3 regions of the Streptomyces sp. WI03-4A genome follow, and region 1 is predicted to be linked to each of the others. Evidence: riboswitches for the same ligand, from Rfam matches in the RefSeq annotation. Region 1 holds a riboswitch; each other region holds the start of a gene.

Region 1 (3,267 bases):
CGACCTGTACACGGCGTACACCTTCGTCGCTGTACCGGCCGCGATCTACGCGGCGGGCGCGGCCGGCTTCTTCGCGGTGCCGTACACGATCCTGGTCTACCCGCTGATCTTCACGTTCCTGCCCCGTCTGTGGTCGGTCTCGCACCGCCACGGCTATGTGACGACGTCGGACTTCGTGCGCGGCCGCTTCGGCTCCAAGGGCCTGTCGCTGGCCGTGGCGCTCACCGGCATCCTCGCGACGATGCCGTACATCGCGCTCCAGCTCGTCGGCATCCAGGCGGTGCTGGACGTGATGGGGGTCGGTGGCGGCGAGAACACCAATTGGTTCGTGAAGGACCTGCCGCTGCTCATCGCCTTCGGCGTGCTGGCCGCGTACACCTACTCGTCGGGTCTGCGCGCCCCCGCCCTGATCGCGTTCGTGAAGGACGCGCTGATCTACATCGTCATCGCGGTGGCGATCATCTACATCCCGATCAAGCTGGGCGGGTTCGACGACGTCTTCGCCAAGGCGGGCGACGCGTTCAGCCAGGTCAACCCGGCCACCGGCAAGCCGCGCGGCGCGCTCACGCCGCCGGAGGCCGGCCAGTGGACCTACGCCACGCTGGCGCTCGGCTCGGCCCTGGCGCTGTTCATGTACCCGCACTCGATCACCGCGACCCTGTCCTCCAGGAGCCGTGAGGTGATCCGCCGCAACACCACGATCCTGCCGCTGTACTCGCTGATGCTGGGCCTGCTCGCGCTGCTCGGCTTCATGGCGATCGCGGCCGGGGTCAAGGTGACCAACGGGCAGCTGGCGATCCCGCAGCTCTTCGAGGACATGTTCCCGGACTGGTTCGCGGGCGTGGCCTTCGCGGCGATCGGCATCGGCGCCCTGGTGCCGGCGGCCATCATGTCCATCGCGGCGGCGAACCTGTTCACGCGCAACATCTACAGGGACTTCATCAAGCCGGACGCCACGCCCAAGCAGGAGGCCCAGGTCTCCAAGGTCGTGTCGCTGCTGGTGAAGGTGGGCGCGCTGGTCTTCGTCCTGACGATGGACAAGACGGTGGCCATCAACTTCCAGCTGCTGGGCGGCATCTGGATCCTGCAGACCTTCCCGGCCCTGGTCGGCGGTCTGTTCACCCGCTGGTTCCACCGCTGGGCGCTGCTCGCCGGCTGGGCGGTCGGCATGGTCTACGGCACGCTCGCCGCCTACGGCGTCGCCTCCCCGACCCAGAAGCACTTCGGCGGCTCCGCAAAGGAGATCCCGGGCATCGGCGAGATCGGCTACATCGGTCTCACGGCGTTCGTCCTCAACGTGGTGGTCACGGTGGTCCTCACGTTCGTCCTGAAGGCCGTGAAGGCCCCCGAGGGCCTCGACGAGACCCGGCCGGAGGACTACACGGCGGACGCGGGCGACGCGGGGGTCCAGGTGGAGCTCCCGCCGGCCACGGCGGGCGCCGGGCACTGACCCGACCACGCACCGGGAGCGGGCCGCCGACGGCATGTCGGCGGCCCGCTCCGCGTCGCCCCCGGGCGTCCGCCGGCCGTCCTCCGGCGCTCCGCCGGGGCCGGCACGCTCGTCACTCTGGCGGTCCGTGAGCTGACCCTCTGGAGCCACCGCACCCCGCGACAGACACAACATCTGGGGGTGACACCACAGCCCGGCACTAGATGTATGCTCATGCTCGCTGTCGCCGCAGGGGAATCCGGTGCGAATCCGGAACTGTCCCGCAACGGTGTACTTGCGTGCATCCGCACGCCTGTCCAGTCCGAGGACCTGCCGTCAGCGCGCGCCCGGCCGTCCGGTCCGGGTGCCTCCAGACGTCCGGGCCTCGTGGAGTGGGCCGGTGGACGCGACGTCGTGCGCGCTCGTGCCGTCGCCGCCCGCTGCCCTCCGCCAGGCCCCCGTGCCGAGCGAGGGAGAGCCCCACGTGACCATCGCGCCCGCCGATCCGGCTTCGGTCAGCGACCCGAACACCGACGGTCCCGGTGCCGCGCTGCTGCGGACCCTGACCGAGCTGACCGCCGACCTCCCCGACGCCGACCCCGGCCGGGTGGCCGCGGCTGCGCTGCGCGGCCGGTCCGCACGGGCCGACGAGGCGGAGCTGCGCGAGCTGGCCACGGAGGCGGCCGCCGGGCTCATCTCCGAGGACCCCGCCTACTCCCGGCTGGCCGCCCGGCTGCTGACCGTCTCGGTGCGCGCCGAGGCCGCCTCGCAGGGCGTCACCTCCTTCACCGGGTCCGTCGCCGTGGGCCACCGCGAGGGCCTGATCGCCGACCGCACCGCGGAGTTCGTCCGGCTGCACGCCGACCGTCTGGACGCGCTGGTCGACACCGCGGCCGACGACCGCTTCGGCTATTTCGGCCTGCGCACCCTGCACAGCCGCTACCTGCTCCGGCACCCCATCACCCGCAAGGTGATCGAGACGCCCCAGCACTTCATGCTGCGGGTGGCGTCGGGCCTCGCCGAGGACGACACGGTCCGCTCGCTGGACGAGGTCGCCGCGCTCTACCGGCTGATGAGCCGCCTCGACTACCTGCCCTCCTCCCCCACGCTGTTCAACTCCGGCACGCGGCACCCGCAGATGTCGTCCTGCTACCTGCTCGACTCGCCCCTGGACGAGCTGGACTCCATCTACGACCGCTACCACCAGGTGGCACGGCTCTCGAAGCACGCCGGCGGCATCGGCCTGTCGTACTCCCGCATCCGTAGCCGCGGTTCGCTGATCCGCGGCACCAACGGGCACTCCAACGGCATCGTGCCGTTCCTGAAGACCCTGGACGCCTCGGTGGCCGCCGTGAACCAGGGCGGACGGCGCAAGGGCGCGGCCGCGGTGTACCTGGAGACCTGGCACTCCGACATCGAGGAGTTCCTGGAGCTGCGCGACAACACCGGTGAGGACGCCCGCCGTACGCACAACCTGAACCTGGCGCACTGGGTCCCGGACGAGTTCATGCGCCGGGTCAACGCCGACGAGCAGTGGTCACTGTTCTCCCCGGCGGACGTGCCCGAACTGGTGGACCTGTGGGGCGCGGAGTTCGACGCGGCCTACCGCAAGGCGGAGGCGGACGGGCTCGCCCGCCGGACCATCCCGGCCCGCGACCTGTACGGCCGCATGATGCGCACCCTCGCGCAGACCGGCAACGGCTGGATGACCTTCAAGGACGCCGCCAACCGCACCGCGAACCAGACGGCGGAGCCGGGCCATGTCGTCCACTCCTCCAACCTCTGCACCGAGATCCTGGAGGTCACCGACGACGGGGAGACGGCGGTCTGCAACCTGG
Region 2 (3,267 bases), on a different contig from region 1:
CGAGACGACCTCGCAGAACAAGAACTCGCTCAACGGCAAGATCCTGCGCATCACCAGGACCGGGGCCGCGGCACCCGGCAACCCCTTCGGCAACCGGGTGTACAGCTACGGCCACCGCAACGCGGAGGGCCTCGCGTGGGACTCCCGGGGCCGGCTGTGGGAGAGCGAGATCGGCGGCGCCAAGTGGGACGAGCTGAACCTCGTCGAGAAGGGCGGCAACTACGGCTGGCCGGCCTGCGAGGGCGCCTGCTCCCACGCGGGCATGAAGAACCCCAAGTCGGTCTGGAAGCCGGAGGCGGGAGGCGTCCCCTCGCAGGTCGCGATCGTCAACGACGTCATCTACGTCTCCACGCTGCGCGGCGCGCGGCTGTGGCGGCTGCCGATCGACGCCACCGGCCAGGCGGTCGGGACGGCGACGTCCTACTACAGCGGCGCCTACGGCCGCCTCCGGGCACTGGCCAAGGTGCCGGGCGCGAACCAATTGTGGCTGGGGACCAGCAAGGGCCCTGCCCAGGACAGCATCTACAAGATCGACATCCGCTGAGCCGTCTCCCCCTGTCCCCTCCCCCTCCCCGCCCCTCCCCCGCGCCTCCTTCGGCCGCGCCGGAGGGCAGGCCCCGGGCCGGACGCGCACGCCGGCCCGGGGCTCGGCCTGTACGGGTGTGGGCGGGTAGGGGTGCGGGCGCGTACGGGCATGGGTGTTGGCGGGCACGGGTGTTGACGGGCGGAGGTGTTGGAGGGGTACGGGGACGTCAGCCGGTGTCGGCGGCGCGAGCCGTCCAGCGCTCCTCGACCTTGGCCAGCCGCCAGTAGCCGACGGCCACGGCCCAGACGACCACGAACAGGCCGACGATGACGTAGCCGACGTTGTCCAGGTCCAACCCCGCTATCCAGCCGGTGACCCCGTCGTCCAGGCCGAGCTTGTCGTGCAGGACGCCGACCAGCTCGATGGTGCCGACGAAGAAGGCGACCGCGATGGACAGGCCGGTGATGGTGAGGTTGTAGAAGACCTTGCGCACCGGGTTGGAGAACGCCCACTGGTACGCGAAGTTCATGAACGTCCCGTCGAGGGTGTCGAACAGGCTCATGCCGGCCGCGAACAGCAACGGCAGGCACAGCACCGCGTACCACGGCAGCCCGGCGGCGGCCCCGTTGCCGGCCAGGGCGAGGAGCAGGACCTCCGTCGTCGTGTCGAAGCCGATGCCGAAGAGGAAGCCGAGCGGGAACATCTGGCCGGGCCGGCGGATGGACCGGGTGAGCCGGCCGAGCAGCCGGTTCATGAAACCCCGCGAGTCGAGGTGGGCCTCCAGCGCCGCCTCGTCGTAGTGCCCGGACCGCATCGCCCTGAAGACCCGCAGGATGCCCACCAGGGCCACGAGGTTGAGCGCGGCGATCAGGTACAGGAAGGAGCCGGAGACCGTCGTGCCCACGGTGCCGAGGACCTGGTGGGTCCGGGAGCCGTCGTTCATCAGGGTGCCGGCGAGCTTGGCGCCGCCCGCGACCAGCGCGGCCATGAGGACCACCACGCTGGAGTGGCCGAGCGCGAACCAGAAGCCGACCGACACCGGCCGCTTGCCGTCGGCCATCAGCTTGCGGGTGGTGTTGTCGATCGCGGCTATATGGTCCGCGTCGAAGGCGTGCCGCATGCCGAGCGTGTACGCGGTGACGCCCAGTCCGATCCCGAACGCCTTGGTGCCGACCTCGTAGTGACGCGGAATCACGAGCAGGAACAGGATCCCGAACGCGACCACGTGCAGGGCGACGATCACGGCGAGGAGGCCGGCCGTCCGGACGGTGTCCTCGCGGCGCCACCGGAAGGTCGGGGTGGCGGCGGGCCGGGGCCCGCCCTCGGGCACGCCTGTGGGCACGGTCATACGGTCACGCTCCAGCACCTCGTGGATCAGCTTCGTGATGCCGTGGCCGGTCTCCTGGCTGACGGGTCGACGCGCCCGCCCCTGCCTTCCCGGCCGTGCGGCCAGTGGCGTCCAGGGGGCGGGAACTTCCCGATCACAGTGGCGAGGGCCGCTCCGGACTGCGCCCCTGAGGGCGGTCACCGGTCTTCCCGAACACCACGGCCCGTTCACCCTAGAAGGACGCCCACACCCGCGGCAAGGCGGCCCGTCACCTGCCGGAACGGGAAGTGAGCGCGAGCCGGCCCGCGGCCTCGCCCCGCCTCAGTCCCCGCTGACCCCGCCCGGCGCCTGGCGCCGATTCCCCCGACGGGCGCGCCACCGGTCGAGGACCACCCTGGTGAGCGTGCGCCCCCCACGCGCCCGCCGCCGGTCCGAGGCCGTTCCGATGACGGTGGCCGCGACGGCCCACCAGGCCGCGAACCGCAGCGCCTCCCCCCACGGCACGTCTCCGAACAGCACGCTGCCCAGGAAGCCCGGCAGAGCGGAGAAGAGGCCGACCCCCGCATTGCTCAGCACCATCCGACCCATGTCGTCCCCCCGACGCAGCCCAGCGATCGCTCACGGCACCGCAGGCATCCCGCATGACCCAGGTGGTCCCCGCCGCGCCGTCGTGTACCTCGAGCACCTCGAACCTCTCGTCTTCCTCAGAAGTCGCGCCGGAGCCCCCGGCTCCGCCCCGTGCCGCTGACATGATCCGGGCGACCACAGAAGAACGGGGAAGCAGACATGACCCTCCGCACCCTCGCCGCACTGGGCCTCGCGTGCACCGCGCTGCTCACCGGTTGCGCCACGGACCACGCCACCGCCACCGGGAAGCCACCGCGCCCCACCGGCCCGTCCACGCCGAGCCCGGCAGCGGGCGCGGCGGGCACGACCACGGCGGGCACGGACTCGGCGGCCACCGTCCCTGCGACCACGGCCCCCGAGGGCACATCGGCCGCCCACCCCCTGTTCCACCGGGCACCGGAACTGGACTCGAACGAGATCCTCGCCGGCCGCCAGGAGCCGATCACCGGCAGCGCGAGCTTCGCCTTCGCCGGGGGCAGGAAGGGGGACACCCTGATCCTCGCCGTCCGCTGCCAGGGCCAGGGCCGGGTCGAGGTCACGGTGCGCCCCGTGCACGTCGCCTTCCCGCTGCGATGCCCCGCCGACCGGGCCGACACCGTCTACCACCAGGTACGCGTCACCGGAACGGCCCGCAGCGGCACCGCCTCCGTGCGGGCCTCCTCCACGGTCCGCTGGTCGATGACCATCGGACGCACGAGGTCCTGAGCCGGGAGGCGCCGTGTCAGCCGGTCCACGCGTCACGGTGTCGGTGCCGGCCCAGCCCCACGGCCGAGAACTCGTCCTCTCC
Region 3 (3,267 bases), on a different contig from region 1:
ATTCCTCTCGGTGGAGGTCGCCAACACGATCTCCAAGGGTCTCGTGGACGAGACCGGCATCCGGCCCGAGGTCATCTTCGCCGCCCTGGTCGGCGCGATCCTCTGGAACCTGCTGACCTGGCTGGTGGGGCTCCCCTCCAGCTCCTCGCACGCCCTGATGGGCGGCCTGATCGGCGCCACCGTCGCCTCCGCCGGCTTCGGCGCGGTCCACGGTGACGTGCTGGTCACCAAGGTGCTGCTGCCGGCGGTCGCCGCCCCGGTGGTGGCGGGTCTGGCGGCCATGCTCTCCACTCGCTTCTCCTACGCCATCGGCAGCAAGGCGGACGGCGAGGCCACCCGCAAGGGCTACCGCGCCGGCCAGATCGCCTCGGCCGGTCTGGTCTCCCTCGCGCACGGCACCAACGACGCGCAGAAGACCATGGGCATCATCACCCTGGCGCTGATCGCGGGCGGCGCCGTCTCGCCGGGCTCCAACCCTCCCACCTGGGTGATCCTCTCCGCGGGCCTGGCCATCGCGCTCGGCACCTACATCGGCGGCTGGCGCATCATCCGCACCATGGGCACCGGCCTGACCGACCTGGAGCCGCGTCAGGGCTTCGCCGCCCAGACCAGCGCGGCCACCGCCATCCTGGCCTCCTCGCACCTCGGCTTCTCCCTCTCCACCACCCACGTGGTCTCCGGCTCGGTCATGGGCACGGGTCTGGGCCGCAAGGGCGGTGTGGTCCGCTGGTCCACCGCGACGCGCATGCTCATCGCCTGGGTGCTCACCCTCCCGGCCGCCGCGCTCGTCGGCGCGCTCGCCGAGTCCGTCACGGACCTGGGTGACTGGGGCACCGCGGTCGTCGCCGTCTTCCTGGTCGCCGCCAGCGCCGCGATCTGGAAGTACTCCCGGCGTGAGGTCGTGGACCACACCAGCGTCGTCGCCGGCCCGGCCGAGGAGCCGCCCGGCGTGGTGACCACCGCGATCGCCATGGTGACCCCGCCGCCCACCGGCACCGTCACCGAGGACCTCACGGCCACGATCCCGGCCCCGGTCCCGACCGAGCCCGCGACCCCGGCGGTCCCGCCGGCCGCAGCGGTCTGACCCCGAGCACCCGGTACTGAAGGAAGCAACCCATGAAGATCGACTGGGCGGCCATCGGCTCCGTCTTCGGCGTCAGCCTCGCGTTCGCGGTGGGCCTGGTGGCCCTGTTCACCCTCGGCATCAACGGCCTGGCGCGGCGCGAGAAGGCCGCCGCGCAGGGCGGCTCGGCGGCGCTCGCCGCCACCGGCGCGTACGTCTGCTTCGCGGCGTGCACGGCCGCGGTGGCCTACGGCATCTACCTGATCGTCGTCAAGCCCTGACGCACCGTTCGGAAGGCCCCCCGCCGGAGAGTTCCGGCGGGGGGCCTTCCGGCTGCCCGCCTCGTATCGGTGTGGGCCTCAGCACACTCTTCCCCCGCAGGTCACAGGCAAGTTGACGGCCCTTCCGGGCGCGTGGTGGACTGCCCAGGCCATGTACGGCGGCAGAAGAGGAAGCCGGTGCGAATCCGGCGCGGTCCCGCCACTGTCACCGGGGAAGTGTCCCCGGGAGCCAGGAACTCTCACCGCCGGTCTCGTCGAACCAGGGCGCGGACACCCTGAGTGAGGACATATCGCCATGCGCGGCTGCCGACCGACGTTCACCCACCGGACCCCGCCTGCCCTGACGACCGGCTGACCCGATGGGTGCCGATCGCTGCTACGCGTACGGCGCCGCCGCCGGCCTCCTCGGCGACCTGCTCCTCGGCGATCCGCGCCGGGGGCATCCGGTCGCCGCGTTCGGGCGGGCCGCCGGGGCCGTGGAACGGGTGCTGTGGCGCGACCACCGCGGGTGGGGCGCGCTGCACACCGGCGTGTGCGCCGGAGCCGCTGTCGCGCTCGGGGCGCTGGCCGAACGCGCCGTACGCCGCTCCCCCGCCGCCACCCTCGCGCTGACCGCGGCCGCCACCTGGTCCGTCGTGGGGGGCACTTCGCTCGCCCGGGAGGCCCGGGCCGTCGGGCGCGCCCTGGAGTCCGGCGACGTGCCGGCCGCCCGCGCGCGGCTGCCGCATCTGTGCGGCCGCGACCCGCACGCGCTGGACGCCGACGGGATCGCCCGCGCCGTGGTCGAGTCGGTCGCCGAGAACACCTCCGACGCCGTCGTCGGCGCCCTGGTGTGGGGTGCCGTAGCCGGCGTGCCGGGGCTGCTCGGCTTCCGGGCCGTCAACACCCTGGACGCGATGGTGGGGCACAGGTCGCCCCGCCACCTGCGCTACGGCTGGGCCTCCGCCCGCCTCGACGACGTCGCCGGCTGGCCGGGCGCGCGGCTCACCGCCGTGCTCGCCGCGGCGGCCGGGCCCGACCCGCGCGGCGCCCTGCGCGCCTGGAAGGCGGACGCGCACCGGCACCCGAGCCCCAACGCCGGTCCGGTGGAGGCGTCGTTCGCGGGCGCCCTGGGGGTGCGCCTCGGCGGGACGCTGTCCTACGCCGGCCGGGTCGAGCACCGGCCCGTGCTGAACGGGACGTCCGGGCGGGCCGTCCGGGTCACGGACATCGACCGGGCCGTACGGCTCTCCCGCCGCGTCGGCCTGCTCGCGCTCGGCGTCACGGCCGCGGCGCGCCTCCTCGTGAAGGGACGTGGCAAGTGAACGGTGGGCTCCTCGTCGCCGGCACCACCTCCGACGCCGGCAAGAGCGTCGTGACGGCCGGGATCTGCCGCTGGCTGGTGCGCCAGGGCGTGAAGGTGGCGCCGTTCAAGGCGCAGAACATGTCGCTGAACTCGTTCGTGACGCGCGAGGGCGCGGAGATCGGGCGGGCGCAGGCCATGCAGGCCCAGGCGTGCCGGATCGAGCCGACCGCGCAGATGAACCCCGTGCTGCTCAAGCCGGGCGGGGAGCAGAGCAGCCAGGTGGTGCTGCTGGGCAGACCGGTGGGCGAGATGAGCGCGCGCGGCTACCACGGCGGCCGTCAACAGCGGCTGCTGGGCACGGTGCTGGACTGCCTGGCCGAGTTGCGGGGCACGTATGACGCGGTGATCTGTGAGGGGGCGGGAAGCCCGGCCGAGATCAACCTGCGGCGCACCGACATCGTCAACATGGGCATCGCGCGGAACGCCCGACTGCCCGTGCTGGTGGTGGGCGACATCGACCGCGGGGGCGTCTTCGCCTCCTTCTTCGGCACCGTCGCCCTGCTCTCCCCCGAGGACCAGGAGCTGATCGCCGGGTTCCTGGTGAACAAGTTCCGGGGCGACGTCGGCCTGCTGGAGCC

What was found. A riboswitch is a leader RNA that binds a small molecule or an ion and turns the genes downstream of it on or off. The one in region 1 is predicted to bind cobalamin.
Region 2: linked by a shared signal. The riboswitch ahead of PV343_RS13825 (HoxN/HupN/NixA family nickel/cobalt transporter) and the one ahead of PV343_RS34080 (ribonucleoside-diphosphate reductase subunit alpha) in region 1 are both predicted to bind cobalamin.
Region 3: linked by a shared signal. The riboswitch ahead of PV343_RS31805 (cobalamin biosynthesis protein) and the one ahead of PV343_RS34080 (ribonucleoside-diphosphate reductase subunit alpha) in region 1 are both predicted to bind cobalamin.

The regions. Positions count from the first base shown of each region.
Region 1 is NZ_JARAUO010000047.1:33,114-36,380, forward strand. Features, by position in the region: gene mctP (monocarboxylate uptake permease MctP) at 1-1,450, shown strand, start outside; cobalamin riboswitch at 1,648-1,782, shown strand; gene PV343_RS34080 (ribonucleoside-diphosphate reductase subunit alpha) at 1,914-3,267, shown strand, end outside.
Region 2 is NZ_JARAUO010000010.1:106,765-110,031, reverse strand. Features, by position in the region: gene PV343_RS13830 (PQQ-dependent sugar dehydrogenase) at 1-544, shown strand, start outside; gene PV343_RS13825 (HoxN/HupN/NixA family nickel/cobalt transporter) at 753-1,874, opposite strand; cobalamin riboswitch at 1,901-2,089, opposite strand; gene PV343_RS13820 (hypothetical protein) at 2,175-2,432, opposite strand; gene PV343_RS13815 (hypothetical protein) at 2,640-3,185, shown strand; gene PV343_RS13810 (hypothetical protein) at 3,202-3,267, opposite strand, start outside.
Region 3 is NZ_JARAUO010000041.1:58,006-61,272, forward strand. Features, by position in the region: gene PV343_RS31795 (inorganic phosphate transporter) at 1-1,084, shown strand, start outside; gene PV343_RS31800 (hypothetical protein) at 1,117-1,344, shown strand; cobalamin riboswitch at 1,463-1,604, shown strand; gene PV343_RS31805 (cobalamin biosynthesis protein) at 1,704-2,648, shown strand; gene PV343_RS31810 (cobyric acid synthase) at 2,645-3,267, shown strand, end outside.